DNA from 4 places in the Salinivibrio sp. SS2 genome. Region 1 is predicted to be linked to each of the others. Evidence: predicted binding sites of a transcription regulator. Region 1 holds the regulator's gene; each other region holds the start of a gene.
What was found. The regulator PurR, encoded in region 1, represses purine synthesis genes. The targets are predictions, from matches to a motif close to TNANGNAAACGTTTNCNTNA.
Positions count from the first base shown of each region.

Region 2: the regulator PurR is predicted to act here: its motif matches at 3,141-3,160, upstream of BGK46_RS10425 (2OG-Fe(II) oxygenase).
Region 3: the regulator PurR is predicted to act here: its motif matches at 5,150-5,169, upstream of BGK46_RS04850 (NCS2 family permease).
Region 4: the regulator PurR is predicted to act here: its motif matches at 987-1,006, upstream of purM (phosphoribosylformylglycinamidine cyclo-ligase).

Region 1 covers NZ_MEBP01000064.1:43,689-51,269, forward strand. Annotated here, with positions in the region: gene BGK46_RS05565 (ABC transporter substrate-binding protein) at 1-220, opposite strand, end outside; gene lpdA (dihydrolipoyl dehydrogenase) at 233-2,368, opposite strand; gene BGK46_RS05575 (TfoX/Sxy family DNA transformation protein) at 2,653-3,246, opposite strand; cyclic di-GMP riboswitch class I at 3,362-3,461, opposite strand; gene purR (HTH-type transcriptional repressor PurR) at 3,641-4,645, opposite strand; gene BGK46_RS05585 (heme ABC transporter ATP-binding protein) at 4,906-5,682, opposite strand; gene BGK46_RS05590 (FecCD family ABC transporter permease) at 5,679-6,716, opposite strand; gene BGK46_RS05595 (heme/hemin ABC transporter substrate-binding protein) at 6,716-7,558, opposite strand.
Region 2 covers NZ_MEBP01000086.1:44,869-52,449, reverse strand. Annotated here, with positions in the region: gene BGK46_RS10435 (M28 family metallopeptidase) at 246-1,754, shown strand; gene BGK46_RS10430 (alpha-ketoglutarate-dependent dioxygenase AlkB family protein) at 1,788-2,360, opposite strand; gene BGK46_RS10425 (2OG-Fe(II) oxygenase) at 2,477-3,085, opposite strand; gene BGK46_RS10420 (NAD(P)/FAD-dependent oxidoreductase) at 3,201-4,481, opposite strand; gene BGK46_RS10415 (ABC transporter substrate-binding protein) at 4,778-5,821, shown strand; gene ltaE (low-specificity L-threonine aldolase) at 6,054-7,064, shown strand; gene BGK46_RS10405 (Lon protease family protein) at 7,248-7,581, shown strand, end outside.
Region 3 covers NZ_MEBP01000062.1:87,609-95,189, forward strand. Annotated here, with positions in the region: gene BGK46_RS04825 (glutamate-5-semialdehyde dehydrogenase) at 1-117, opposite strand, end outside; gene proB (glutamate 5-kinase) at 134-1,291, opposite strand; gene crl (sigma factor-binding protein Crl) at 1,377-1,778, opposite strand; gene frsA (esterase FrsA) at 1,893-3,146, opposite strand; gene gpt (xanthine phosphoribosyltransferase) at 3,304-3,759, opposite strand; gene BGK46_RS04850 (NCS2 family permease) at 3,816-5,108, opposite strand; gene BGK46_RS04855 (aminoacyl-histidine dipeptidase) at 5,848-7,323, shown strand; gene dinB (DNA polymerase IV) at 7,320-7,581, opposite strand, start outside.
Region 4 covers NZ_MEBP01000062.1:117,006-124,586, forward strand. Annotated here, with positions in the region: gene dxs (1-deoxy-D-xylulose-5-phosphate synthase) at 1-170, shown strand, start outside; gene upp (uracil phosphoribosyltransferase) at 257-883, opposite strand; gene purM (phosphoribosylformylglycinamidine cyclo-ligase) at 1,068-2,108, shown strand; gene purN (phosphoribosylglycinamide formyltransferase) at 2,108-2,761, shown strand; gene BGK46_RS04990 (class II glutamine amidotransferase) at 2,825-3,619, opposite strand; gene lpcA (D-sedoheptulose 7-phosphate isomerase) at 3,641-4,219, opposite strand; gene fadE (acyl-CoA dehydrogenase FadE) at 4,535-6,979, shown strand; gene BGK46_RS05005 (TIGR03503 family protein) at 7,054-7,581, opposite strand, start outside.

The sequences.
Region 1 (7,581 bases):
TCAGTGTGACACCATAATCGCGTTGTAACTCGCGACTCGCCCAGCGCAGGTAAGCATTGATCTCTTGATTACCGCCCCATGCGTTAAAGTAAACAGTCTGGCCTTTGGCTTGTTGTTCAATACTTTCCCAACGGTCGTTTTCCGTGCTCGCAGAGGCAGTAAAACTGGCGGTACTTACAATTGCCAATGTTAACGCCGCTATCCAGTGTTTCATTGTCATCTTCCTTTTCAATTAGTGACGCATCCAACGATGATATTTTTCGACCCAGTTAAGCAGCTTCTCGGGCGCATGGGCTTGTTTCCACATCCCAGCGGTATACTTCACCGCTTCACTCATAGTGGGATACGGATGGACGGTGCCCAAAATTTTATTTAGTCCTAACCCGTGCCGCATGGCGAGAGTAAACTCTGCGAGCAAGTCGCCCGCATGCTCGCCAACAATAGTCACCCCCAGAATGGTATCTTTTCCTATTGGTGTCAGCACCTTAATAAAACCGTGGTCATTGCCGTCAGCAATCGCGCGATCCAAATCATCAATGCCGTAGTAGGTTACTTCCACCTCTTGCTGATTGGCTTTGGCTTCTTTTTCATTGATGCCCACGCGCGCGACTTCTGGCGATGTATAGGTCGCGGCAGGCATTACTGAATAATCAGCACGAAAGCGTTTAAATTGCCCGAATAGTGCATTCACCGCGGCATACCATGCTTGATGAGCACTGGCGTGGGTGAGCTGAAACGGACCCGCTACATCACCTACCGCATAGATATTTGGATAGGCGGTTTGCAGGTACTCGTTGACTTGAATCGTGCCACGCTCGGTCACTGGAATATCGAGCTTTTCGAGACCAAAGCCTTTGGTGTTGGCACTGCGCCCTAACGCGACCAGCACCGCATCAAATGAGACAGACGTCTCACCGTCAGGGCCATCGAGCAAGGCGATTTGCTCATTATCACTGTGCTCAAATGCTTTGACTTTGTGCTGTGTTAAAACCGTGACGCCGTCACGCTCTAACGCCTGTTCAACCAGCTGAGCGGCATCTTTATCTTCGCGGCCGAGAAGTTGGTCGGCCATTTCTGCGAGAGTGACTTGGCTGCCTAAACACGCAAAACTTTGTGCCAATTCTGCGCCAATGGGACCTCCGCCCAAAACCAACAACCGCGGCGGTAGGTCATTCAGAGACCAAATTGTATCTGAGGTGTAATGCGTGACCTCAGCCAAACCGGGAATCGGGGGCAACATAGGGCGTGCGCCGGTCGCAATCACGATGTTGCGGGTTGTGAGGCGTTCGCCATTCACCTCGACTTCCCATGGCGAAACGATGTGTGCTTCGCCTTGCACACACTCCACGCCGAGCTTGGTGTAACGCTCGACCGAATCGTGGGGCTCAATTTGGGTAATCACTTGTTTAACCCGCGCCATGACCGCCGGAAAATCAACCGCTGGCGCTTGGGTATGAATGCCAAATGTCTTAGCCTTGCCAATTTCTCGCATGGTTTTCGCCGCACGGATCAGCGCTTTTGAGGGAACACACCCTGTGTTTAGGCAGTCTCCTCCCATCGAACCTTTTTCGACCAGCGTAACCTTCGCTTTCACTACCGCCGCGATATAACTTGATACCAAGCCGCCTGCACCGGCACCAATCACTACCATATTGCGGTCAAACTGATGGGGCTTGTTCCAACCTTGATAGCGTTTACGACGTGTGATCCAAGCCATGACCCACTTTGCCAGCAGTGGGAAGATACCCAGTAAGGCGAGTGAGCCAAGCACCGAGGGTGACACCACGTCGCCGAGTGCGTCGATTTGGGCCAGTTGGGTCCCTGCATTCACGTAGACTGCGGTACCCGGCAACATACCGAGCTGACTGACCCAATAGAAGGTGCGGGTTTTGAACGGGGTTAGCCCCATCACGAGGTTAATCAGAAAAAACGGGAAAATCGGGATCAGGCGGAGGGTCAACAGATACAAGCTACCGTCTTTCTCTATGCCGCGATTAATGGTATCGAGCTTATTGCCAAATTTGGCTTGGACCCAGTCGCGCAACATAAAGCGACTCACCAAGAAGGCGAGGGTGGCGCCAATCGAGCTAGCAAAGGAGACCAACACCAATGCCCACCAAAAGCCAAAGAGTGCCGCGCCCAATAAACTCGCCACTGCCGCACCCGGTAAGGACAGGGCGGTCATCACTACATAGCCGACAAAAAACACCAGGCTTGCGGTGGTCGCGTTTTCGATAATGTAATCATTCAATGCCACTTGTTGTGCTTTGGCGTTTTCAAGCGTGAGCCACTGGCTGAGATCTAAACTGAACCAAAGTGTTACAAGCGCCACCACCACTAAACCAAGCAATATCTTTTTTACTGGCATACTGTGTCTCGTCCGATAGTAAATGGGTCCCAGTTATTACTTTAGGTACTGTAGCTGAATTAACTGGCTGATTTGTCGGTTACATTGAGGAACTGTGTCCTTAATCGTACCTTTAACCAGACCCGACCGATCGCAAGAAACTTTCGTTTTATGTCTGAAATTAGTTTGAATGATGATTTATTGAGCATTTAGCGCGTTCAGAAAAAGCGACACCGCCTTAAAGGCGGTGTTGGACGCGAACATTGCTCACAAAAAAGGTAGAGAGGTATGGGGGGTGTGAGGAATTAATTTTCTAAATGTTGTAATAATTCTTGGCGACGTTGGGGTGGAACCACAGACCAATGCTTGCCAGTAATCGCACCTTCTAGTGACCACAGTAATTCCAAGCTTAGCTCTTTTTCATGCGCCGAGAGAAGAGCTTTATAGGCATTAACGGCACCTTGTTGCTGCAAATCTGCTGGAGATGTAATACCTGCTTTTTTCAGCATACGTTCGGTTGCCAGCCGTAAATTAGGTAGATCTTTTAATCTTGTTGGCGAAGTCCTGTTTTTCTCAGCTCGATCTCGCTTCGCTACTTCTAGGGCGTATTTTGCTTCTGACAATAACTTTTCTTCATCGTCCCACCATTCTTCTGGTATTGCAAAATACTTAGTTACAACTGGAAATCCTCTTTTCTTATACACGTAGGGCTCGAGGCCTTGTTGTTTTAATAGTGTTTCATTTTCTTTTCCGGCTCGTAAGTGGAGCTGGTTTTCTACGACTAAAACGAACATGGTATCGTCACAGAAAATACCGAATCCGCCAAACATTGAACGGGACTTAATGCTGCCAAATTTGGCAAATAACTTCATTGCATTCTTTAAAGCTGGTTTATCCATTTGATTAATATCTCGATGAATTACTAATGCCCAAAAAAGACGTCAAAATGTAACAAGGCAAAACCACAGAGTTGTCAACGATCTATCAAATAGTTGTCAGCTTCGATCATTAATTGTTGGCAACCCCGCTGCCATCAACTCCCAAACACTAGTGGAAGTTATTAGGCCGGTGGCTTTGCGTCCCATGCTTTCGCCATGGTTTGCCTTGTTCAAACGCTATTAAGCATATAATAATTAGACAGTGATGTCGTCCCAAGCAGCATTTAAAAATGTGATCTTAGTTCAAGAGGGCTGTAAATGATTAATGGCTAAGTGAAGGGTTCATCGAGTTGTCTCTCATTAGACACACCGTCTCACAAAGGAGACGGTGTGTCATAAAAGTGTAATAAAAACACTAATCTATGGTTTTAACTGATTGTCGACTCACTAGTGCAGGTTGCATTTCGAACACTTGCTGCTGAGTCTCGTTGTTGGCAATTCGCGCGAGCAAGAGCTTGACGGCCGTTTTGCCTAGACGGCGTTTGGGCTGGTGAATAGTTGTCAATGGTGGCGAGAAATACTCGGTGAGATCAATATTATCGTAACCAATCACCGATATATCATCTGGCACTTTCAAGCCGTGCTCGTTAAACGTACTAATCGCCGCTAATGCCATAATGTCATTAAAACAAAAGACAGCGGTCGGGCGGTCTGACATTGTCGCTAATTGCTTCGCGGCAATTTGCGCTTGATCGGCTTCGAAATCCGCCTCAATCAGCCAGTTTTCATTCACTGTAATGTTGGCTTCTTTTAACGCACGGAAATAACCGTTTAAGCGATGCTTACAGGTATTTTTATCCATTTGGCCGGAAATACAGCCAATTTTAGTATGTCCATTATCAATAAAGTGTTTGGTGGCAAGGTAACCGCCTAATTCAGCGTTATCTTCTATGCGGTCTGTATCGATATGGTGACTGCCCCAATCCATCACGACCATAGGCAGATCGCGTTTTTTTTCTAATAACAGCATCAAATCTTCGTTGAGATCAGAGCACACCACAATGAGTCCGTCGACGCGCTTTTCTGACAACATACGCAGGTAGTCGCGTTGCTTTTCAAGGTTTCCCTCGGTATTGCAGAGAATCAGTGTGTAGCCTTGCTTGTAGCAATAGTCTTCCACACCGTGAACAAGCTCGGCGAAAAAGGGGTTGGTGGATTTGGTCACCAGCATACCCAGTGTACGTGTTGTGTTGCATTTCAAGCTTCGCGCCACAGCACTTGGGGCGTAGTTTAACTCTTCAACCGCTTGCCATACTTTCTCAGTCGTCTTCTCTGCGACAAAGCGGGTTTTGTTTATCACGTGTGACACCGTCGTGGTCGATACACCGGCGAGACGCGCGACATCTTTAATCGTTGCCATCTTGATTCTTCTTTGTAGTAATGCGTAGGGATCGTTACTCGCGACCTTACAGAAAAACGCCGCTGTTCGTCAGCGGCGATGTCTTTCACAATCCCGGCACATCAGACGGTTGCGAAGGTAACGAATCCGATTTCATCCATTCTCATAGCTAATCGGTTGCGCTCTCAGTTTACTTAGGTTGGCGCACACTCGCAATTGGTCTGATCAGCGAAAATGGACCAACAGACGGTTTTGTGAGCCAGCTATGATGTATTTATCAATTAAGACACGATCAGTGGGCAGTCATGCTCCGGATGAGTCAGAACGGTCAGCGGGTATTGGTAGATGTCTGCCACTCTATCACTACTAAAACACTGCCACGGGTCGCCGGATAGGACGATTCGACCTGCTTTCAGAAAATGCAGTTGATCGGCGTATTGCGCCGCCAAATTCAGGTCGTGCAACACCAATAGCACTGTCATTCCTTGGTCAGCGAGTGCTCGACAGCGCTTTAGGGTGTAATGTTGATGGGTAATATCTAAGGCCGAAGTGGGTTCATCCAGCATCAGTATCGCTTGATCTGGTGCGGTTTGTGCTAGCTGTAATGACACGCGTGCCATGTGTACGCGTTGTTTTTCACCGCCAGATAAAATCGGATACGGTCGATGAGCAAGATGGCTAATATCCCATGCCGTTAGTTGCTCGTTAGCAAGGGCCGCGATCTGTTCTCGGTTTGCCTTTAGTGGTGTCGCCCCCATCTCGACTACTTCTTGCGCGGAGAATGCAAACGTGAGCCCGCTATGTTGGGGAAGGAAGGCAACTCGTCGGGCAAATTCTTCGCCTTGCCACTGGCTTTTTGGCTGTTGCCAAAACTGCACACTGCCATGCTGATGTTTGTCGCTAATCAATTGCTTTAACAGTGTACTTTTCCCCGCACCATTCGGCCCGAGTAAAACGTGTAACTGGCCGGCAGTAAAGGCGAGATCAATCTCGCTTAGCAGTTGACGGCCGTTAAGCGCATAGCTGAGCTTGGAGATTTGAAGGGCAGAATCTGTCATTCGTGAACCACTGCTTTTCGTTGTTGAATAAGAAGCCATAAAAAGAAAGGAGCACCCATTAAGGCGGTAATAATGCCAACAGGCAATTCGGCGGGGGCGACAATGACACGGGCAACAATATCGGCCAAGGTCAGTAACAGGGCACCAAGAATGGCTGATAAGGGCACCAGTGTGCGATGATCCGGACCGGCAATTAAACGTCCAATGTGTGGGATCACTAGACCCACAAAGCCGATAAGACCGGCAGCACTTACCGCAATGCCCATTCCCGCCGCGGTCACAACAATGAGTAGGCGTTTTAAATGGTGTACATCAATGCCCAAATACGCCGCTTCGTTTTCACCGAGCAAAAGGGCATTTAAGTGGCGTGCGCGCTGGTAGGCAAACACCGTGAGTAAGCATGCAGCGATGCCAGTGAGAACAATTTGTCCCCAAGTCGCACCGGTCAGTGACCCCATCGACCAAAGGGCGATGTCTCGTAACGTTTGGTTATCCGCCACATAGTTAATCAAACCTAATGCAGCGCCGGACAATGCACTGATCGCAATGCCCGCTAGCAACATGATGGTCACCGAACTGCCCATGGCCGTTGTGCCAATTCTGTATACAAATAGGGTTGCCAGTAGTGCACCGATAAACGCAAAGGCAGGCACCGAAAACACAAAGCTGGCCTCGATACTGCCCCAAGAGAGCAATAGCAAGCCCAGTGCGCCTCCTAATGATGCGCCGCCAGAGACACCGATAATACCCGGGTCAGCGAGAGGGTTGCGGAAAAGCCCCTGCATCAAAGTGCCGCAAACGGCGAGCAATGCACCGATAAAAATACACAGCAAGGTTCGAGGTAATCGAACTTGTTGAACGATGGCGAGTACATGCGGCTCAACATTGTCATGCCAAGGGGTTAAGCTCTGTAAACTGGTCAGCCAGCCAAGTTGCCATTGTCCCACCGCGATAGACGTTATCCCTACGACGACAAGTGCAACGATGAGCGCTGGAAAAACATGCGACTGTGAGGATCGAAAAGACGCTTGCATTAGTCGTTCTCTCCAACGACGGTGCGCTGAATACGAATGGCTTCATCCAGTGATTTCAGGCTAAGACCTCCCACTAACACACTGCCGTCAATTGGAATAATACGCTGCTGTTGGAATGCGCGCGTGGCATTGAGTAAAGGCACGGCATCAGCGAGTCCTTCAATACCACCTAGCTGGTCGAGAGAACGTTGCATGACCAAGATAAAGTCCGGATCAAAGCCCAGTAACGCTTCTGGCGACAGTGGTTTATAGCTACTGAGCGCCGTGGCGGCAGGGTTAGTCGCACCCATCAGCGACAACAAGGTATCCGGTGAGGTATTGGCACCCGCGACACTGGCAGGACGTCCTTGGTGAACCAGAAGAAACACGCCTTTGAGCGCGGTTTTGGGGGCATGCGCTTTTAATGTCGCAATCTTGGTGTCTATGTCGGTCAGTAACTCTGCGGCTTTGGACTCTGTGTGGGTGAGACTCGCGACTTTTTCAATCCGTGTTTTGAGTGTCTCGACGCTGGGTTCACTAGACAGTCGAGCCACGGTTACCCCTGACGCTTCGATTTTCTCCAAAACCGGGGTAGGGCCCATTTCATCTGAGCCTACGACTAGAGTCGGTGATAAAGACAGCACACCTTCGACGGCGAGCTGGCGATGATAGCCGACATTCGGCACGTCTTTATTCGGTAGATGGCTGGTGACATCAATGCCAACTATCTGTTCTGTTGCACCTAATTCAACCAGTAAGTCTGTTACACCGGCCCCCGCGCTGACAATGCGTGGTGATGCTGTGACAGAGAGTGAGAGTAGTGCTGAGGCGAGGGCAAGCAGTCTAACCGCGGCAGTTGCCATGATGAATTCCTTTATTTATTAAA
Region 2 (7,581 bases), on a different contig from region 1:
TCTTTATTGTCATCAACCCAATCCGCGTTTTCCTTTGTGCAACACTGGGGATGATTAGGTCTACGTGCATAAACCTACCTTCCTCTCTCCTCCTCTGTTAAAAACAAAACTATCGCTATTAACAATTTTGTGACAACCAAACCATCCACTAATGGTTTTATAAATTTATCAACAATTTGTGTTTTTGCTCTACAGTCAAAAGGTCGCATGGAGTTTAGCGACCCTTATTCACTCAAGGAGGAACTATGCATTATAAACGCACGGCTCTGGCCGTTGTCCTTGCAACAAGCTGCACCCTCGCGCAGGCTGAAGATAAAAAAGTCTGGATCTCGATCGGTGCAGATGCACAACAAACTGCTTTATCTTCTGGGGCAGAGCCTTTATTAGCACAATCAGTTGCTCATAATGGTCAAGCATGGATTGGTGAAGTCAGTGAGTCTGAGTTAGCCGCCCTCTCCCACAAAATGCACGAAAACCATCACCGCTGCGGTGGTTATATCGTGCATTCATCCGCCCAAAGTGCGATGGCAGCGAGTAACATGCCACTTTCGCGCGCAAGCTTTATCGCTCCAGCAATTAGCCAGCAAGCGTTAGTGACCCCTTGGATTAGCCAAATTGATAGCGCACTCATTGTTAATACCATTGATCGCCTTACCGATTTCCCCAACCGTTTCTACACCACAACATCAGGGGCCCAGGCTTCAGATTGGATAAAACACCGTTGGCAATCGCTCAGTGCAGGGTTAGCCGGTGCGTCCGTCACTCAAATTTCACACAGTGGGTATAATCAAGCGTCGGTGATGTTAACCATAGAGGGCTCAGAATCACCCGACGAATGGGTCGTCGTCGGCGGGCATCTCGACTCGACGATTGGCTCACGCACCAATGAGCAAAGTATTGCGCCTGGCGCCGATGATGATGCCTCGGGGATTGCTGCTGTCACAGAAGTGATCCGCGTACTTGCTCAAAACAACTTCCAGCCCAAGCGGAGCATCGCATTTGTTGCCTACGCAGCAGAAGAAGTTGGATTGCGTGGTTCGCAAGACGTTGCCAACCAATTTAAGCAAGCGGGTAAAGATGTTCGCGGTGTCTTACAACTGGACATGACAAACTATCAAGGGTCTGCTGAAGACATTGTCTTTATCACCGACTATACCGACAGTCAGCTCACTCAGTATCTCACGCAGTTGCTTGACGAATACTTGCCTACTTTAAATTACGGATTCGATACTTGTGGCTATGCCTGTTCCGATCATGCCTCATGGCACCAAGTCGGCTATCCAGCTGCCATGCCGTTTGAAGCCAAATTTAATGACTACAACCCTAACATCCATACGCCTCAAGACACATTGGCAAACAGCGATAGCGAAGCGGCTCACGCCGCGAAGTTCACTAAACTCGGCTTGGCCTATACGGTGGAGCTCGCGAACGCCGACAGCTCGCCCAACCCGGGTAACGAGCTGAAACTCGGTGAGCCTATCAACGGACTCTCTGGCGCTCGTGGGAATGAAAAGTACTTTAACTACCGGTTAGATCAATCCGGTGAACTGATGATCCGAACCTATGGCGGCTCGGGTGACGTGGACTTGTATGTCAAAGCCAATGGCGATGTCAGTACCGGGAACTGGGATTGCCGCCCTTATCGCAGTTGCAATGATGAAGTTTGCCGGTTCGACAATGCAACGCCCGGTAACTATGCAGTGATGCTGCGAGGGTACCGTACCTATGACAACGTCAGCCTGATTGTCGAGTAGCCCCATAACCACTGCCGCTCAGCGGCAGTGGTTCTATTCTCTTGCTGAAGATGGCGTTATCCATCGGAAGGTTAAATTAATCCGAGCGCCCACGGTTTTTTGTGTTTTGGGTAGCGCATGTTGCCAATACGTTTGTGTTTGCCCAGCCATGACCAGTAACGCGCCATGACTCAACAAAAACTCGCGTTTTTCTTTACTTTGGGTATGACGGAATAAAAACCGTCGACTTGCGCCCAAACTCACCGATGCAATCGTCGGCTGCTCCCCTAATTCGGCTTCATCATCTTTGTGCCATCCCATGTAATCACTGCCATCTCGGTAGAGATTGAGTAATACAGTATTGAAACGCGCATGCGTGGCAGCTTCAACACGGGCTTTCAAACCCAATAGCTCAGGTGTCCAAGAGCGGGGAGATAATGTGAGTCCACTGTAGGTGTATGCATGATCGCCGTACCAAGCTAATAAACGCGGCTGCATCACGGTACGACCAAACATCGAAATGGGTAATTGTTGCCAAGGTGTGTGCTGATGCAATGCCGCCATTAGGTTATCGGCATCGACCAATGGCAACCAATCTGGCTGCCAATGGACAGTCGCTTGTGGCATAGCAACGGCTTGCTGAGCGTCGAACTCGGCATGGTTAAAAAAGCTTTGCTGTTGCGGAGAACCCCTCATACTGACCGCTTGCTGGTTATCACTCGTAGCTGTCAGTATGCAGTTTGTCAGCGAATTGGATCAACCCGATGGCCACTCATGCCGTTAATACGGTACCAGCCCGCAATGCTAAATCGTTGTCGTTTCGCGGGTAATACCTCGTGAGGAAACTCTTCCGATAAGAAGGTTACAAGGCGACCGGCCTGAGGCCATAATGTTTTCAGGTGGCTCCCATCAGCATGGTAAATAACGATTTCGCCCCCGTCTTCTTCACACCAGTCATGGTTCAAATAGAGCACTGTGGTGACTTTTCGGTTTGAGCGGCCTTTGAATGCGTCCACGTGTTTAGCATAAAAATCACCGGGATTATACTTGGCGAAATGCGCTTCATATTCAAAAAGACCAAGAAAGAGGTGACGATTAAGCGCAAGCTGCAGTTCAGACATCTTATCGAGTAACAAATCAATGGCTGGGGCATGGCCGCGCTCTAACCAATGGATCTTATCGGTGCGGATTTGAGTATTAGTATGTTGCTTCTGCTCGCGCCCAATACTGGCTTGCGTCCACTGCTCTGGCAAACATGCGTGTAAATCAGCCACTTCTTGTGCTGTTAAGAATTGGTCGCACACGCTTAGTCCGTGTGTCGCTAAATCATCAATGATGCTAAGAGTGTTCAAGCACTTACCCCCCGCTATTTGAAGGGCTACCTTACTGTCTTCCTAGCGGGGAGCAACACGAGAACTTTATCGTGACGACAAGTATTTTTAATCGTTAACGGTTTGTACGTCGTGGTTACCCACCGAGCAGATCGGCAAGCTTCGCTTTCCAAATCGCGAGAGCCAATGCAGGGCTACGCAGCATTTTCGGGGTCGGGATCCAACCATGCTTCAAACGTGCAAACACATCAAAGCGACTGGCTTGTCCGTCCATCGCTTCGGCTATCACGCGTCCTGCAATATTCGTCAGTCCCACCCCATGACCTGTGTATCCATGTGCGGTATAAATATCTTGGCCAAGGTGATCAATGTGTGGCATGTAACTGCGCGTCACGGCAAACAACCCGCCCCAATGGTAGTCCATCTTCACATCGCCTAACTGAGGAAAAACCTTTGTCATCCGTTGGTGTAGACGTTGAGCGGAGTCTTTATACTCACGATTAAACGGGTGGTTCACGCCACCAAATAAGAGACGTCCGTCTGCGGTGGGACGGTAGTAATCAAGACAGTTGTTGAGATCAGACATGGCCATGCGATTAGTAATGGGCATGCGATCGCCTAATGGCTCGGTCACCGCAATAAAGGAAGCAACAGGGAGGACTTTCGCTTGCGCCTTGCGTTCTAGGCCATCGAGATAAGCATTACATGCCAGCAATATGCGGGGAGCATTCACGTCACCTTGAGGGGTACGAACACAGTGAGTCGGCCCCTTCTTTATCGACTGCGCCGGACTGTGCTCGAAGATTTGCACCCCTAAATCCTGCGCAGCTTTCGCCAACCCGAGTGTGTAATTGAGGGTGTGGATATGCGCACTATTCGGGTCGTATAATCCCCCTAAATAGCGCTCCGTATTCGCCACTTCTGCCACCTTAGCCTGATCCCACCATTGCGCCATCGGATACTGATAGTCACCTTGCTTTAAGGCGTGCCAACTTTGTAACTCGGTTTGTTGTGCTTTGTTTAACGCCAGCTCAATGTATCCCGGTTGGAAGTCGCAGGCTATCTGATGGGTATGAATCCTTTCACGCACGATATCAACCGCTTCAACGGACAGGTCCCAAAGTTGCTTACCCCACTGCACGCCATAGGTTTCATGTACCTCTCTGAGCCCGAGACAATATCCCACTAAGCATTGGCCGCCATTACGCCCAGAGCCACCCCACGCAATCGTCTTAGCATCCAATACAATCACTTGATAGCCGCGTTGGCGTAATTCAATCGCGGCGTTTAATCCGGTTAATCCGGCGCCAATGATACAAACATCGGCTTGGTGACTACCGGTTAAAGGCGGAAAAGATAACGACTGATTTTGCGTCGCAACATAGTAATTGGTGTCAGGGCGGTACGTTTTGACCATGCTCTCAATGGTTACTCATTTAGGTGATTCAATAAATGGGGTACAAGCTCAAGGTGTCAGTGTAAAGCTTGCACACAAAGCGCGCTGATAGTCGCATTGTCGTGCGCGACTCGCAAGCCAAAAATGACCGGATACTGCCCAATAATTTGGGGGGTCACGCAAGGGTTATGCTACCGTTAGCGGAACGTTTCACGAAACGCGCTTTGGTTAAAAAAAAGTCATTGACACAAGGGCTGGGTGCAATATGATGCGCCCCGACGTGTACTCGGCCAGCAAGCCATTGAAGGACCATGATAATGAACAAAATCACTCACGGAATTACCGCGACCGCACTCGCACTTTCAGCTGTATTTGCAACTGGAGTCAGCGCTGACGATAAAGTATTGAATATCTACAACTGGGCGGAGTATATGCCCATGGATGTGATCAATGCGTTTGAAGAAGAATATAAGGTGACGGTCAATTACTCGACCTTTGAGAGTAATGAAGCCATGTATGCCAAGTTGAAGCTACTGAATGGAAAAGGCTATGACCTCGCTTTCGCTTCAACCTATTTCATCGATCGCATGATCAAAGAAGACATGCTGGCCAAAATTGATAAATCAAAGATCAGCCACTTCGATGAGCTACGTCCCGGCCTACTGGGTCAGCCGTTCGATAAAGCGAATGACTACTCCCTACCCTATGTATTCGGTGTGACGGGTATCAGTTATAACAATCAGTATGTCGACGGGGACAAAGTCACTAAGTGGGCCGATCTATGGCGTGATGACTTCAACGCACAAGTGATGCTTCTCAACGATGTGCGTGATGTCTTTGGCATGGCGTTAAAAGCGCAAGGACACAGTATTAACAGCAAAGATGAAGACGAGATCAAGCAAGCGTACGAGTATCTTCGTCAATTGCGTGACAACGTTGTGGTCTATAACTCAGATGCGCCTCACGTTCCTTTTGTGACCGGTGAAGTGACTATTGGTCAGCAATGGAACGGCAACGCCTACATGGCACAGCAAGAAATTGATGGCATCGAGTTTGTTTATCCGCAAGAAGGCGCGATTCTCTGGATGGATAACTATATTATCCCTAAAAATGCAGAGAACAAGACGCTGGCTCATCAGTTCATCGACTTTATGTATCGTCCTGAAAATCAAGCCAAACTGGTCGAAGAGTTTGGCTATCCGGCCCCGAATACACGTGCGGCAGAGTACTTGGATGACGAACTGAAAGAAAACACCACCATTTTCCCTACTGATGATGCGGTCAACAGTGGCGAATTCACCGACGATGTAGGTGAAGCGGTGAAAATCTACCAAAAATACTGGCAGATGCTAAAAAGCTAATCATCGACGGAGAGCCTCACCTCTTTGGTATTCTCACCAAATGTCTAGGAAGCTCCCCCAGTAATTAACCAGGCCATGCCCACGGGTATGGCCTTTTTCGTGCGCGTATATTTGTCTATTCTTTTTCGTTGGGCCTCAAAGATAATCGCCGGTCTCGACTGCCAACCAACAAGCGTTGTGTGTATTATTAGGCAACACGCTCGACGATCCTCACTCAGCAAGGATGTAATACATGATTGATTTTCGCTCTGATACCGTCACCAAACCCGACCAAGCCATGCGAGACGCGATGGCCAATGCCCCCGTCGGCGATGATGTCTATGGTGATGACCCAAGTATCAATGCATTAGAACGCTGGGCCGCAGAGCGCCATGGCTTTGATGCCGCCCTCTTTACCTCATCAGGTACGCAAGCCAACCTATTAGCGCTGATGTCGCACTGTGAGCGCGGTGACGAATACCTGTGTGGTCAGCAAGCACATAACTACAAATATGAAGCCGGTGGTGCAGCCGTATTAGGCTCTATTCAGCCTCAACCCATTGAAAATGCCCCAGACGGTACGTTGCCATTTGAGAAGCTTGCCGTAGCCATTAAACCTAATGACTTTCATTTTGCACGCACCAAATTGCTCAGTTTAGAAAACACCATCGGCGGCCGTGTTCTACCCCTTTCCTACTTGGCCGAAGCACGCATGTTTTGCAACAAGCATCAGCTAAGCCTTCACCTTGATGGCGCACGTGTTTACAACGCGGCGGTGGCACTGGATGTCGATATTACCGCGATAAGCTGCCATTTCGATTCGATGACTGTTTGCTTGTCAAAAGGATTAGGCGCACCGGTTGGCTCTTTGCTATTGGGCTCGAAAGCCTTCATTGAAAAGGCTAGACGGCTACGAAAAATGCTGGGCGGAGGTATGCGTCAAGCCGGTATTCTCGCCGTTGCCGGACAAAAAGCACTCGAAGAAAATGTCGAACGTCTCGCTGAAGATCATGCTAATGCCCATTACTTAGCCAATAAAATCAATGAGATTGAAGGCTTTTCTACCCACAATTATGACGTGCAAACCAATATTGTGTATGTTGATATTGCCGACAACATCGATCGGGTTCGTCTCAATATGCGCCTGATGGATAACGGCTTTCGAGTGAGTTTAAATGGCGCACCGGCTCGCTTTGTCACCCACAAAGACGTCAATCGCCAAGATATCGACGCATTGATAAACGCAATGAAAAAATCGCTCTAATCAGTCCTACTTTAACAACGTACTCAAAAGGGCCTTCAATGGGCCTTTTTTCTGCTCATTTATTCACCACCTAGTATTAAACTGTGACCCTGTCGCGACTTTCTCCACCAGCATCACTAAAACAGTCACTTACACTCGCTACACTGAAAGCATCAATCGATAAAAGGCCAAATAGGATCGATTATGGCGACTACCGTGGTGAACAGCGAACGTTTGTATCGCGAATCTAGCTTTAAACACAGTGACATCACCTCAACGAAGCATCTTGCGCCGTTGGATGAGATTGTTGGCCAAGACCGAGCACGACATGCCGTTGAGTTTGCCATGTCGATCAAGGAAAAGGGCTATAACATTTACGCCATCGGTCAGAACGGATTAGGCAAGCGCACCATGGTGATGCGCTATTTAAACCACCATTGGAAAAATGATACGCCGGTCCATGATTGGTGTTACGTCGCTAATTTCCAAGAAGCCCGCGCGCCTGAAGTCCTGAAGCTTCCTGCAGGGCGAGGAAATG
Region 3 (7,581 bases), on a different contig from region 1:
TTGCGCCTCTAATTCGTCCGCAATGAAGATCAGCGCGCGATTTTTTTTCGTGGTGGAAGTTGTCGCGAGTTGGTAAGCCGCCTCTTTGGCCGCTTTCCCCATCATTTGTAAACTCATGTTGTGTGCATCTCTTTTATTGATCGCCAATAACGACAAGGTCGTCTCGGTGTATGGCTACCGGTCCATACTCATAGCCTAAAATATCTGCGATTTGTTGGCTATGTGCACCTGCAATACGGCGAAGATCGGCCGCGGAATAACGGCAAATACCGCGCGCAAGGCATTGCCCCTCTACAGAGTAAATACGTGCGACTTCGCCACGCGCAAAGTCACCTTTGACGCGTACGATGCCTTTACTCAGCAAGCTGCTACCTTTTTGCGTCACTGCCGTCACCGCACCGGTATCAATGGTAATATCTCCCGCAGGAGGTGGTCCGGCTAATATCCAGCGTTTACGGCTCTCTAATGGGCTTTCTAACGGCAAGAATCGAGTGCCTGCGCTGTTACCGGCGACCACGTTTTGGATCACTTCAGGCTTGCTGCCAGCGGCAATCGTGACTTCTATGCCCGCACGTCGCCCAATATCTGCAGCCTGCAGTTTCGTTGCCATGCCACCGGTGCCAAGACCTGTAACACTGCCTCCCGCTAATTTGCGTAAGGTTTCATCAATCGTATGGACTTCCCGAATAAGTTCGGCATCGGGTTGCGTTCTCGGATCTGCCGTAAAGAGTCCGGGTTGGTCAGTAAGCAGCAATAATTTATCTGCGTTAGCTAAAATTGCCACCAGCGCAGAGAGGTTGTCGTTATCACCGACTTTGATCTCAGATGTCGCCACCGCATCATTTTCATTCACAATGGGAATGATGCCGTTGTCGAGTAAAGCATGGAGCATGTCTCGCGCATTGAGAAAACGCTCGCGGTGATCCAAATCAGCGCGGGTCAGCAGCATCTGTCCGACTTGAAAACCATAAAGACTGAAAAGATGCTCCCAGGTTTGAATTAAACGGCACTGCCCGACGGCTGCGAGCATCTGCTTATTGGCGACCGTGTCAGCCAATACCGGATAATCAAGGTGCTCTCGCCCAGCAGCAATCGCTCCCGAAGAGACAATGATCACTTGATGGCCTTGTTGGCGCAGGCGCGCGCACTGACGAACCAACTCAACCATGTGGGCTTGGTCAAGGCGTTGCGAACCGCCAGTCAGCACACTGGTGCCTAATTTTACAACGATGGTTTGAGAAGAGACGGTGGCTGCAATGTCACCGTCTCTAAGCGCGTCTTGAACTGTCATGATTGCCTGATTGACTAAAAGATAGATGTCTCTTTTATCAATCCCATGCCCATTTAACAAGGACTGAAATCAGGCAAATCACGTTTTAGTTAGAAAGGGCGAGTTCAGGCTCGGTCAGTTTTTGACTTGGGGAAAGGGAGAGCGATAGTTCATCGACCACCAATTGGCATAATTTGGTGTAGAAACTATCAAGGGTTTTCTCAACCTCAGCGCGCTGTTTGGCAGGGACAGCTTTTGCTAACCATTCCCCGTGCTCGTCATAGAGGCCATAACCGTAGTGATAACGGAACCCATCGTCTTCTGGGGTAAGCACTAGCCACCAGCCCCAGAATTCGCGCGCGTCGGGCTCCTTTTTCGCATCGACGCAGACAGACAAGCTATCAAAAAAATAGCTTTGTTCATCAGATTGCCCATCACGAAAATAAGGGCCCAGCGCAGTAAAACGTGTTTTTAACCGTCCATGAGAAAGCGGGAGCGTTTGGGTCATGGTGTCCTCCAGTGGCACTCTATCTACCTAAGCTCAAGGTATATCATGACGTTATCAATCAGGTGAACGCCAATCCCCCGCTTTCCGCACTCGATCACACCTTCGCCAGCTTAGTTACAAAATATTGGCAAACCAAGAGACGGTCTCACACAACGCACGATGATAGCCATCATGCAAAGGCGTATTCGGCAATATCACCGCTTTACCACCACGACTATAGGTCGCAATCAGTTTATTGTCGGATTCTGGACAAACCGGATCATCTTTTAAGCTCAAGGCTAAAATGGGCACATCGGTGCGCCGTCCGGTGAGTAAGCCTTGGTTTTTGAGTGACCAGGCCTGCAAGCGTGTCCGAAGCGTGTCGATAGGAATATGGCGACCGAGCCGCGACCCTAGTGTATCGAGGTACATGGGCGGCATTTTCTTCATCATTTGTGCATTGGTTAATAGCGAATGCACGATGCCTCCCAGCGCCGCACTGGCTTTGACTCTATGTGGTTCAAGAAAGGCTAACCGAACCGCTGGATTGGCGCCAAACCGGATCCCCATGGTGCCCACGCGGTGGTGATCCACCCAAGGTACCTCCGCCAGTTTATCTAACATGGCACGATGTAAGCGGCTGGTATCTTCATTGAGATGCCAATGACTGCTGTGCCCCACTGAGGGCATATCTAAGGTCAATACTGCGATATCTGCGGGAGCAAAGTAATCGACGAATACCCGCCATAAATCGGTTTGCAAACTGTCTAAGCTGCCACTGAGAATAACCACCGGCAGAGTCGCATCGGTTCTTGGCAGATACAGGTAACCTTTTAGCGATTTGCCATCGAGCGTTGTTTCTACGGTTTTAACCGTGAAGGGAAGCTTATCCATGGCATGCTCAAAGGCTTTGTAGGCCAGCGTTTCCGATTGCAAAGCGAGCGTATCGCCTTTGAGGTGAGGATACGCCGCGATACCGAAATAGGTACAGGCTTGCAGCCATTGCTGACTCGCTGCTTGATGCTCCCCTTTGTCTGCCAGCGCTTGGGCGCGCTTTTGGTGCTGCATGCCCACTGCTGTCCACTCGTAGTTCCAATTTCCCGAGCGGTAGCCTTCTACCGTATCCAGCAGACTGTCAACGGAGCGTGAATTATCCGAATGAGCAATACGGGCAAAAATGGCTTCCATCTCTACCGGATCCACTCCTTGCCACGTCCATTGTCCACGACGCCGCATTCGATACCAGCTGCGCTCACTATCTCCATCAAACGCCGAATAACTCGCTTGATCGATTTGCTGGATAGCGCCAAACAATGTCGACGTTTCTTTGGCATGTCTGTGTTTGGCAAACAGCTTGACCGACAAATTTTGAGATTCGCTTTCCGACACGTTCACTCCCGAGCGTTCAGTTTATGACGCTCCTAGTGTAAACCATACTCACAGCAAGGCCATGATTTTCAGTCAATCGCGTCCCTAGAAACCAAAAAACGCCGCAACTATGTGCGACGTTTTGTTGACAGCAGATTATCAATAACCTTGCTGGCTATTATTTGGCAATCGGATCCACATAGCTCACCGCCATATCCCACGGCTGCTCAATCCATGTGTCTTGCGCAATATCGACGATATAATCGTCAACAAGATGCTTACCCGCCGGTTTGGCGCTTACAGTCACAAAGCGTGCTTTAGGATAGAGTTGGCGCACCATTTCTGCGGTTCCGCCTGTATCAACCAAGTCGTCCACCACAATAAAGCCTTCACCATCCCCCGGTGCTTGTTTCACGACACGCATATCGCGCTGATGATCATGATCGTAGCTCGAGATACACACCGTATCGACATAGCGAATGCCTAGCTCACGGGCCAGAATGGCGGCAGGCACCAAGCCACCGCGACTCACAGCAATAATTCCCTGCCACTGGTCAGCGGGTAGCAGCCTCTCCGCCAATTGGCGTGTGTACATCTGCATGTTGTCCCAGGTGATGATGAACTTGTTACTCATGATGAAAACCTCGTGGCGTTTCTCGCCTTGTTATAACGTCAATGTGGGCGGCTGTTTTACACCAAGAAAACGAACTTGAGTAAGAACAATCCAGCCAAGATCCAGATACTGACAGGGACCTCACGCCCTTTGCCCGCAAAGGTTTTTACGGCACAAAACGCAATAAAGCCAAGGCCAATCCCGCTCGCAATCGAGTAAGTGAGCGGCATCAGCAAGCACACCACGACCACCGGTGCGGCTTCGGTCAAATCTCGCCAGTTAATCCCTACAAGACCTGACATCATCAAAATCGCAACATAAAAGAGAGCGCCAGCTGTTGCATACGCTGGGACCATACCTGCGAGCGGCGCAAAAAATAGCGCAAGCAAGAATAAGATCCCCACAACGACAGCAGTGAGTCCTGTACGGCCACCCGCTGCTACCCCTGACACACTTTCAATATATGAGGTTGTATTCGACGTGCCTAAAAGCGCCCCGACCGATGTCGCGGTACTGTCTGCCAGTAATGCACGATTTAAACGCGGCAGTTTACCATCTTTGTCCAAAAGTTCCGCGCGCTGTGCCACACCCACTAAGGTTCCTGCGGTATCAAAGAGGTCAACAAACAAAAATGCGAACACGATAGACACCAGACCAACTTCAAGGGCTCCGGCAAAATCAAGCTGCATAAAGGTCGGCGCGAGGCTTGGTGGCGCAGACATCACACCGTGATAAGGGACATCCCCCGCGACAATACCAATCACAGTGACCACTAAAATCGCAATCATGACCGCCCCTTTTAGGCCACGATGCACCAAACCAATAGTGAGGAAAAAGCCGAGTGCTGCCATCGCCGGGGCAAATGCCGTCACATCACCCAGTGCGACAAGGGTTGCCGGGTGATCCACGACGATCCCCGCATTTTGCAGTGCGATGAGCGCTAAGAACAAGCCGATACCCGCCGAGATACCGGTACGCAGTGACATAGGAATCGAGTTGATAATCCACTCACGAATTTTCAACACACTGAGTAGAATAAAACACAAGCCCGAAATAAACACCGCAGCCAGCGCAACCTGCCACGAGTGGCCCATTTGCAGCACCACTGTGTAGGTGAAGAAAGCGTTCAGGCCCATACCCGGCGCTTGAGCGACCGGATAGTTGGCGACAATTCCCATCACAAAACAGCCGACGGCAGCAGCCAAACAGGTGGCAACAAATACGGCGCCCTTGTCCATTCCTGCTTCAGCCAAAATAGATGGGTTCACGAAAATGATGTAGGCCATGGTGAGGAAGGTGGTCACACCGGCAATAACTTCGGTGCGAAGATCCGTGCCATGATCGCTGAGTTTAAATAAACGCTCTAACATCGTTGGTATCCCGAATAAAAGGTGGCGCATCATAAGATGCAAAAGGAAAACGTTTGCGTGTCAAAAATTGGCGCAAATCTTACCGATCGATGAAGGAAATTTCCAGCACGAAACCGCATGAATTGATCGGAATGTCATGGCTCTCGTGATGGTTGCCAACAAGATTGTCTATCATGACTGGCTTATCAGGCACCTGACATACCACCCATAAAAAAAACGCCACAACATTGTGTGGCGCCAGAACTAAAGCGTTTGCTTCTGGATCAGAAATGTCTCTGTAAGAGCGGGGGAATCGTAAAACTTACTTGCGGTACCCGAACGGCGCCGGATACGTAAATCCTTTGGTATACACTGACTGTTGGTTCCAGTAGTAGTTAGATACCATACCTTCCATCGTTTTTACCTCTCTCAAGTTTAAACCTAATGTTGTTCACATTTTGTCTCGGTTCCTTGGAGGCGAATACTCGGGTTCACTCCATGAACAGTCGATAACCTGTGTTATCAGTGTCTAGATAATAGCCCACACGTAATTATATTACAAGCTATAGAGTGACCAGAGTCACAAAAAGTTCATATTTGGTAGTTTTATTACGCCCACCACGCCTAGATATCCGGCATGCACTCTGTTTTTCCTTCCCTTGATCCTGCGACTGTCACCACCTAGTCGACAGTGGTATGCTTGGTAAAGTCCATCTATTTCAGTAAGGCCTACTGTTTAAAAGGCCAACAATAAAATAAAATGGAGTCTACCGTGTCTGAGATCAGCCAATTATCACCCCAGCCTGTTTGGGCTTTTTTTGACCAGATTTGTGCTATTCCACATCCCTCTTACCACGAAGCACAATTGGCAGCATTCATTGTCGATTGGGCGAAAGGCCGAGGTTTAGAGGTTCGCCAAGATCCCACTGGCAATATTTTTATCCGCAAACCGGCGACGCCGGGAATGGAAAACCGCAAAGGTGTAGTACTACAAGCCCACCTTGATATGGTGCCGCAGAAAAACGAGCACACCGAGCACGACTTTACCACCGATCCGATTCGCCCTTATATCGATGGCGAGTGGGTCACGGCGGATGGCACGACATTAGGCGCCGATAACGGTATTGGAATGGCCTCCTGCCTTGCCGTCTTAGCGGCTGATGACATTGAACATGGTCCGCTCGAAGTGTTGCTCACCACCAACGAAGAAGCTGGGATGGACGGTGCATTTGGCCTAGAAGCAGGCTGGCTTGAAGGAGAAGTGTTACTGAACACAGACTCCGAACAAGAAGGAGAAATCTACATGGGCTGTGCGGGCGGCGTCGATGCTAGCATGCACTTTCCGGTCGAGCGTCATCCCATCGGCGACAATTTTGCGCGTTTTACCGTCGGTATAAAAGGCCTAAAAGGCGGCCACTCTGGGGTGGATATTCACACGGGTCGCGCCAATGCCAATAAGCTACTTGCACGCATGCTCAGCCATCACCTCAGTGAGGTTGATGTCAGTCTGATTGCATTGCGAGGCGGCACATTGCGTAACGCCATCCCGCGCGAAGCCTTTGCAGATATTGCCGTGCCAGTCGAGCAAAAAGACGCATTAGCCGCGGCGATAGATAACTACGCCCAGTTGCTTCACGATGAGTTGGGACGCTTGGAGGAGAACGTCACTGTTGTACTCGATGCGTCTGACAATCAAGCCGACCCATTGACCCGTGCCGTACAATCTCGGCTACTCGCAGCCTTAAACGCGGCGCCAAACGGTGTTATACGGATGAGCGATGATGTTCCGGGTGTGGTAGAAACCTCACTGAACTTAGGCGTTATCCAAACCGATGAGCATACTATTACGGGATTGTTTTTGATCCGCTCATTGATCGATTCAGGGCGAGAAATGGTGCAAGGCATGCTGCGCTCACTGGCCGGTTTAGCAAACGTGACCGTCGAGTTTTCCGGCGCATACCCGGGGTGGAAGCCTGATCCTGACTCTGAAATCATGCATATTTTCCGCGATACCTATGAAGCTATCTATCAGCGTAAGCCTGATATCATGGTGATCCACGCGGGATTAGAATGCGGTCTATTTAAAAAACCTTATCCGGATATGGATATGATCTCGTTTGGTCCAACGATTAAGTTCCCTCACTCACCTGATGAGAAAGTGAACATTGAAAGTGTGGGTCACTATTGGCAACAAATGCGCGCTATCTTAAAAGCGATTCCTGAAAAGCACGCTTAAGCGAGTAAACTTAGCTGGGGGTCATTGTCGTCCCCCAGCCCTACCGACAAACCAATCAGCCGCACCGCTCTACCCTCGCCTCGATAAAACGCTTCATGCAACAAGGTATCAAATAGCCCTCGTTCTAACCGCTCACAGCGGTGTGCAACCGTCGTGGTTTGAAAGTCGTTGAATTTGAGTTTGACCCCTTGGCGACAAATCCGCCCATTCGCATCGGCTTTTTCGAGTCGCCGTTGGAGCTCTTCGTATAAAGTGTCT
Region 4 (7,581 bases), on a different contig from region 1:
AAAGCTTGATGACGCAAGGTATCATTAAGCCAGTATTGCAAATTGGCTTGCCCGATCGCTTTATTCCACAAGGCACTCAGCAAGAATTGCATGCTGAGCTGCAATTAGATGGTGAGGGGATCGAAGCGCAAGTGCGTACTTACCTCGATAAAATAGGCCTGTCTTTATAAGACGGGACATTTAGACTAAAAAAGCCCGCGATATTAAGCGGGCTTTTTGATCCGTTATTACGCCATCATCTTGGCGATGATGACGATTACTTGGTACCGAAGATTTTATCGCCGGCATCACCTAGGCCAGGTACGATATAGCCTTTGTCATTCAGCTTTTCATCGATAGCTGCAGTATAGAGCTCGACATCCGGATGCGCTTTTTTCAACGCTTCAATACCCTCTGGGGCAGAGACTAACACCAACACTTTGATATGTTGACAGCCTTGCTCTTTGAGCAAATCGATAGTGGCAATCATAGAACCACCCGTTGCCAGCATAGGATCGACCACCAGCGCCATACGCTCGTCGATATTGCTCGCCAACTTGTGGAAATACGGTACAGGCTCTAGCGTTTCTTCATCACGGTAAATGCCGACCACACTGATACGGGCACTTGGTACATGCTCCAACACACCGTCCATCATACCGAGCCCTGCACGCAAAATAGGCACCACGGTGACTTTTTTGCCTTTGATTTGATCAACGCTGACTGGACCGTCCCAACCTTCGATGGTCACTTTTTCTGTTTCGAAGTCTGAAGTGGCTTCGTATGTCAGTAGGCTACCCACTTCAGTGGCAAGCTCACGAAATCGCTTAGTGCTAATATCCCGCTCACGCATCAATCCAATTTTATGCTTCACTAACGGGTGCCCGACTTCCACGACCTTCATCTTAGACTCCTTACAAAAAACAAATTCTCGGTAGTATACACGAAAGGGTTTTGCTAGCGTAGATCAAAGGCTTGACATCTCGCCTATTTCCTCACCAAACAGCTGACGCAAACGTTTTCCTTTCTAATTATCTACTGATAGAATAGCGCCGACTTTTGACTTCCAACTCCGGCGAGGAATTGCAGTGAGCGGTAAACAATCATCTCTTAGCTACAAGGATGCAGGTGTCGATATTGATGCGGGTAACGCCCTAGTCGACCGTATCAAAGGCGTCGTCAAACAAACTCACCGTCCTGAAGTAATGGGCGGCTTAGGCGGGTTTGGTGCCCTGTGTCAGTTACCGACCAAGTATAAAGAACCCGTGCTGGTGTCCGGCACTGATGGGGTAGGAACCAAATTACGTTTAGCGCTTGATGCCAATAAGCACGATACGATCGGCATTGATTTGGTCGCTATGTGTGTGAACGATCTAATTGTTCAAGGGGCTGAACCACTCTTTTTCCTCGACTACTACGCGACCGGAAAATTAGACGTCGAGACAGCGGCCGATGTGGTCACAGGGATTGCTCATGGATGCCAACAAGCCGGTTGTGCCCTGATCGGTGGCGAAACCGCTGAAATGCCGGGCATGTACTCAGGGGATGATTATGATGTCGCTGGGTTTTGTGTCGGGGTCGCGGAAAAATCCGCATTAATTGATGGCAGTAAGGTCGGTGAAGGCGATGCTCTGATTGGTCTGGCTTCTAGCGGTCCTCACTCAAACGGCTACTCTCTGATCCGCAAGATCTTGGAAGTCAGCGAGGCTGATTTAACCATGCCACTCGAAGGCAAACCTTTGGTTGAGCACTTGCTGGCACCGACCCGTATCTACGTGAAGTCAGTACTCACTTTACTTGAGCAATACCCTGCTCACGCCATTTCTCATATTACCGGTGGCGGCTTCTGGGAAAACATTCCCCGCGTATTGCCTCAAGGTACAAAAGCCGTTATTGATGGAAATAGCTGGCAATGGCCAGCCATCTTTAACTGGTTGCAGGCACAAGGCAATGTCAGTGACTATGAAATGCTGCGCACCTTTAACTGTGGCGTCGGCTTAGTCATCGCGCTACCGCAAGCACATGCCGACCAAGCGATCGCACTGCTCAATGAGTCAGGGGAAACCGCTTGGCAGTTGGGCCATATTGCAACAAGTGCTGACGGCGAAGCGCAAGTGGAGTTGGTGTAATGACAAAACGCATCGTGGTGTTGATCTCGGGAAGTGGTAGTAATCTTCAGGCTTTAATCGATAAGTGCCCGCAAAACGCAAAGATTGTCGGCGTGATTGCAAACAAGCCAGATGCCTACGGCCTAACCCGCGCGGATAATGCTGGAATCGAGACTCGCGTGCTCGAAAACTCGCGCTATGACACTCGCGACGCTTACGATCATGCGTTGGCAACCGCCATTGATGCGTTGGCTCCTGACTTGGTCGTTCTCGCCGGCTTTATGCGTATACTCACCCCAGCCTTTGTCGAGCACTACCAAGGACGGATGCTGAATATTCATCCGTCGTTGCTCCCCAAATACACGGGCTTACATACCCACCAGCGCGCGATTGATGCGGGTGATACCGAGCATGGCACCTCAGTGCATTTTGTCACAGAAGAATTGGATGGTGGCCCGGTGATTTTACAAGCACGTGTCCCCATTTTTTCAGAAGACGACGCCAATACCGTTGCAGCACGGGTGCAACAACAAGAGCACCAGATTTATCCTTTGGTTGTTCGCTGGTTTGTCGAAGAGCGCTTACGCATGGAAGCTGGCCAAGCTTGGCTCGACGGCGCGCCGTTGGGCCCCGCTGGCTATGCCGCTGATGACGATGACGACCTAAAAGCCTAGTGTGATTCGCCCTGATCAAAAAAGGCGCCTGATGGCGCCTTTTCTATGCTGGCAAGACCGCAATCAGGTCGTTGTATACTGATCTTGATTGGTGCAATACACTTCACCAAAATGGAAGACGCAGTACTCCCCTTCTGCCATTTTGTGCCAGTTTTCATTATTGGTTAGCGGCTGGGTCGCGATCACAGTGACGACATCATTGGGCGTAGTCTCCTCATGAAAATCAACCGTCATTTCCTGATCGATCAAGCTCGCTTTACCAAACGGGGCCCGCCGCGTAATCCAGTGCAAGTTATTACTGCAATACGCCATCACATAGTCACCATCGCTAAACAGCATGTTGTACACTCCAAGTGCACGTAACCGATCGCAGCGCGAGGCGATAAAGTCGAACACCTCACACATGTTATCGGGTTGCTGTGGGTAGTGCTTGTATAGCTCATTAAGCAGCCAACAGAAGGCTTTTTCACTGTCGGTTTCTCCCACAGGCTTAAAGTGGCCCGTTTCTAAGCTTTCAAACCCAGATAGCTGACCATTGTGGGCAAACGTCCAATAACGTCCCCAAATTTCGCGAGTAAAAGGATGCGTGTTTTCAAGGCTGACGCCACCTCGATTAGCCTGACGAATATGACTGACTACCGCACAGCTTTTGATCGGATAACTGGTTACCAATTCAGCCACTTTAGATTGGCAGCTTGGGGCGGGATCTTTAAAGGTGCGAAACCCTTTCCCTTCGTAAAAAGTAATGCCCCAGCCATCTCGGTGCGGCCCTGTTTTTCCGCCGCGCTGAATAAGCCCAGTAAAACTAAAACAGATATCCGTCGGCACATTGGCACTCATGCCAAGCAGTTCACACATTCTTTCATCTACCTCCGAGCATTAGGCCGCCATTTCCTTTTCCACCAGCTGGATAAGAATATGGATAATCTTAATATGGACTTCTTGAATACGATCCGCATAGCCAAAATGAGGGACACGAATTTCGATATCCGCAAGACCAGCCATTTTGCCGCCGTCTTTCCCAGTCAGCATGATGGACTTCATGCCTTTCGCTTTCGCCGCATCGATCGCGTTAAGAATGTTGCCTGAGTTTCCTGAGGTAGACAGACCAAAGAGGACGTCGCCTTTCATGCCGACGGCTTCAACATAGCGTGAAAAAACAAACTCATAACCAAAGTCGTTGGAAACACAAGAAAGGTGGCTTGGATCAGAAATCGCAATCGCAGGATACCCCGGACGGTTTTCACGATAACGGCCCGTTAACTCCTCGGCAAAATGCATGGCATCACAGTGCGAGCCACCGTTCCCACACGAAAGCACCTTGCCACCCGCTTTGAAGCTATCGGCCAATAGCTTGGCAGCTTCTTCAATTTGTTGAATGTTTTTGTCGTCACTTAAAAAGGCATTCAAAACGGTAGCTGCTTCCGACAGCTCACCGCGAATAATATCTTGGTACATGGCATGTTCCCATCGTTGAAAAAGGCCAGGCTCTCACTCTGTGCACTGGGGGTGAGAGCGGATTTAAGGTCAGTGTAACCGTATCGTTTTGTGCCTGTCGACTGCCGCTTGCGTGTTGGTCTCGAGCTAGGTCACGTTTGTTCAAATGGCAACCTATCTTTCCAACTTTGGCGGAGAATGATTGATGATTTTCTCACCTTGCAAGCCACATCACACCGTACCAATTTACAAATATTTAAATTTTTGCTTACATTAAGTGGTACGACCTCTTACCTCATTTGAGGAGAGGCTAACTAAACCGAAGGAGATGACGTGATGGCGACAGGGTTATTTATCGCTGCCATGCTAATTGTGGCAGGCGTACTCGCATACCATCGTGCCAATTTGCTGGTTTCAACAGCTGTATTGGCTGCGGGACTGGTAGTAGGGACTTTACTGGGGAGTGTTGGACAGATCACTTGGCTGATCTTTGCCGTAATCGCACTGCCACTAAATATCGCGACATTCCGTCGCAACTGGATCAGTAAACCAGCGTTTAAAGCGTTTAAATCTGTGATGCCAGAAATGTCAGCCACAGAAAAAGAAGCCATCGACGCCGGTACAGTATGGTGGGAAGCAGATCTTTTCCGTGGTACGCCTGACTGGAACAAATTGCATGATATCCCAGCACCACGTTTAAGTGCCGAGGAGCAGGCGTTCCTGGATGGCCCTGTGAATGAAGTCTGCCGTATGGTTGATGACTATCAAGTCACCCACGAGCTGGCAGATTTACCACCTGAGGTATGGCAATACCTGAAGGACAACAAGTTCTTCGCCATGATCATCAAAAAACAATATGGTGGCCTCGAGTTCTCCGCTTACGCCCAGTCTTTGGTGTTACAAAAACTGTCTGGCGTGTCAGGCGTACTGTCATCTACGGTCGGGGTCCCTAACTCTCTCGGTCCGGGTGAGCTATTGCAGCACTATGGTACCGAAGAGCAAAAAGACCACTACTTACCGCGCCTTGCTGAGGGTAAAGAAATTCCATGCTTTGCCTTAACCAGCCCAGAGGCAGGCTCCGATGCGGGCTCGATCCCTGACTACGGAGTTGTCACAAAAGGGATGTGGGAAGGCAAAGAAGTGCTGGGGATGAAAATCACCTGGAACAAACGCTACATCACCCTAGCCCCTGTCGCTACCGTACTCGGTCTCGCGTTTAAACTTCGCGATCCTGACCATCTACTTGGCGATCAAGATGAGCTTGGTATTACCTGTGCACTGATCCCGACCAATTTGGAAGGTGTCGATATCGGCCGTCGTCACTTCCCTCTCAACGTTCCATTCCAAAATGGACCGACACAGGGTAATGACGTCTTCGTTCCAATGGACTTTATTATTGGCGGCCAGAAAATGGCGGGCCAAGGTTGGCGTATGCTGATGGAGTGTTTGTCGATTGGTCGCGGTATCACCCTGCCATCGAACACCACCGGCGGCTTGAAGTCAGCAGCATTGGCAACCGGTGCTTATGCGCGTATTCGTCGTCAGTTCAAATTGCCGATCGGTAAAATGGAGGGTATTGAAGAGCCTCTAGCGCGTATTGCGGGCAATGCTTACGTAATGGACGCCGCCAGTGCCCTGACCGTGACTGGGATTGACTTGGGAGAAAAACCGTCGGTGATCTCCGCCATCGTCAAATATCACTGTACGCATCGTAGTCAACAAGGTGTGATTGATGCGATGGATGTTGTGGGCGGTAAAGGTATCTGCCTTGGTCCTAAAAACTTCTTGGGACGCAACTATCAAGGCTCACCTATCGCCATAACCGTTGAAGGTGCGAACATTTTGACGCGTTCGATGATCATCTTCGGTCAGGGGGCGATCCGCTGCCATCCGTTCGTACTGGATGAAATTCGTGCCAGCGAAGACACTGATTCGCAACGTGCGTTAAATGCCTTTGATCGCGCACTGTTTGGTCACGTTGGCTTTGTGATGAGTAACCTTGCTCGCACATTGTGGCTGGGCCTGACCGATGGACGCTTCTCGAAAACACCACGTAAAGACGAAACACGCCGTTACTACCAGCAAATGAACCGCTACAGTGCGGCATTAGCGCTGCTGGCTGACGTTTCAATGGCGGTTCTCGGGGGTAATTTGAAGCGTAAAGAGCGTCTGTCTGCGCGTCTGGGTGATGTGCTTAGTCAGCTTTATCTTGCCTCTGCAACCATGAAACGTTACGCCGATGAGGGCTATCAGAAAGACGATCTGCCATTAGTTCATTGGGGTATGCAAGATGCCATGTACCAAACTGAGCACGCGCTTGATGAGTTCCTTGCCAACTTCCCAAATCGTATGATTGCAGGATTGGTACGTGCCCTCGTGTTCCCATTAGGTAAAGGTCGCCGCAAACCAAGTGATCGCTTAGACGGTAAGCTTGCGGTAATTTTGCAATCGCCAAGTGCAACACGTGATCGCATTGGCCGTGGACAATTCTTCGAGCCTGGTAATGCCATTGGGAATATCGAAAAAGCGCTTCACGACATTCTCACTGCAGAGCCGATCCACAAAAAAGTTTGTGACGGTATTGGCGAGAAACTGCCATTTATGTTCTTAGACCAAGTGGCACAGAAAGGTCTGGATGCGGGCGTGATCAGCGAACAAGAAGCACAGCTGCTCCGTGACGCCGAAGTGGGTCGACTAGAAACCATCAATGTTGATGACTTCGATCCTGCAGAGCTTCCTGCTGCATCGACCAAAGTGGGAAAGATGCATGATGCAGCTTAATGATTCGCGTTAAGCTGCCCAACCAAAAAGAGAAGGCAATTGCCTTCTCTTTTTTTATTCTTTACTTCTCTTTTTTATTCTTTATCCGGTTTATCCATGTCCAACTCATCGCCCATCTCTTCACGCGTGCCTTCATCGGGTGGCGGCGCTTCCAATTCTTGAGCCGCTTCAGCAAGCTTACGGGCTTTGCGCTTTTTCAACACAAACCAAACCGCTGCGCCGAGCAGAAGAATCAATAGATTCCCTACACCAATAATCAGTAACGATGTCGTGCGTGCCTTTTCTTTCTCTCGCTCACGGCGCCGCTCTTCCGCTGCCGCTTGCAATTCGCGCTCTCGCGCCAACCGCTCGGCTTCTGCTTGTTCAAGCGCTTCATAATCGGTCACCGCAAACGTCTGCTCAGGTAAACTAAAAACCAGCGGTCGGCCTGACAATAAATCCGTCGCATAAAGCATACTGCTCCATTTGTACTGGCCCGGCGTGGATGCATACGGGATGTCCAGTGTCATCGTCATGGATTTATCATCGTTCGATGTTTGGTAAACTGTGGTCTTCCCTTCCGTGTCGATAAATTTAGCATGCACCGATATGCTACCCGGCTC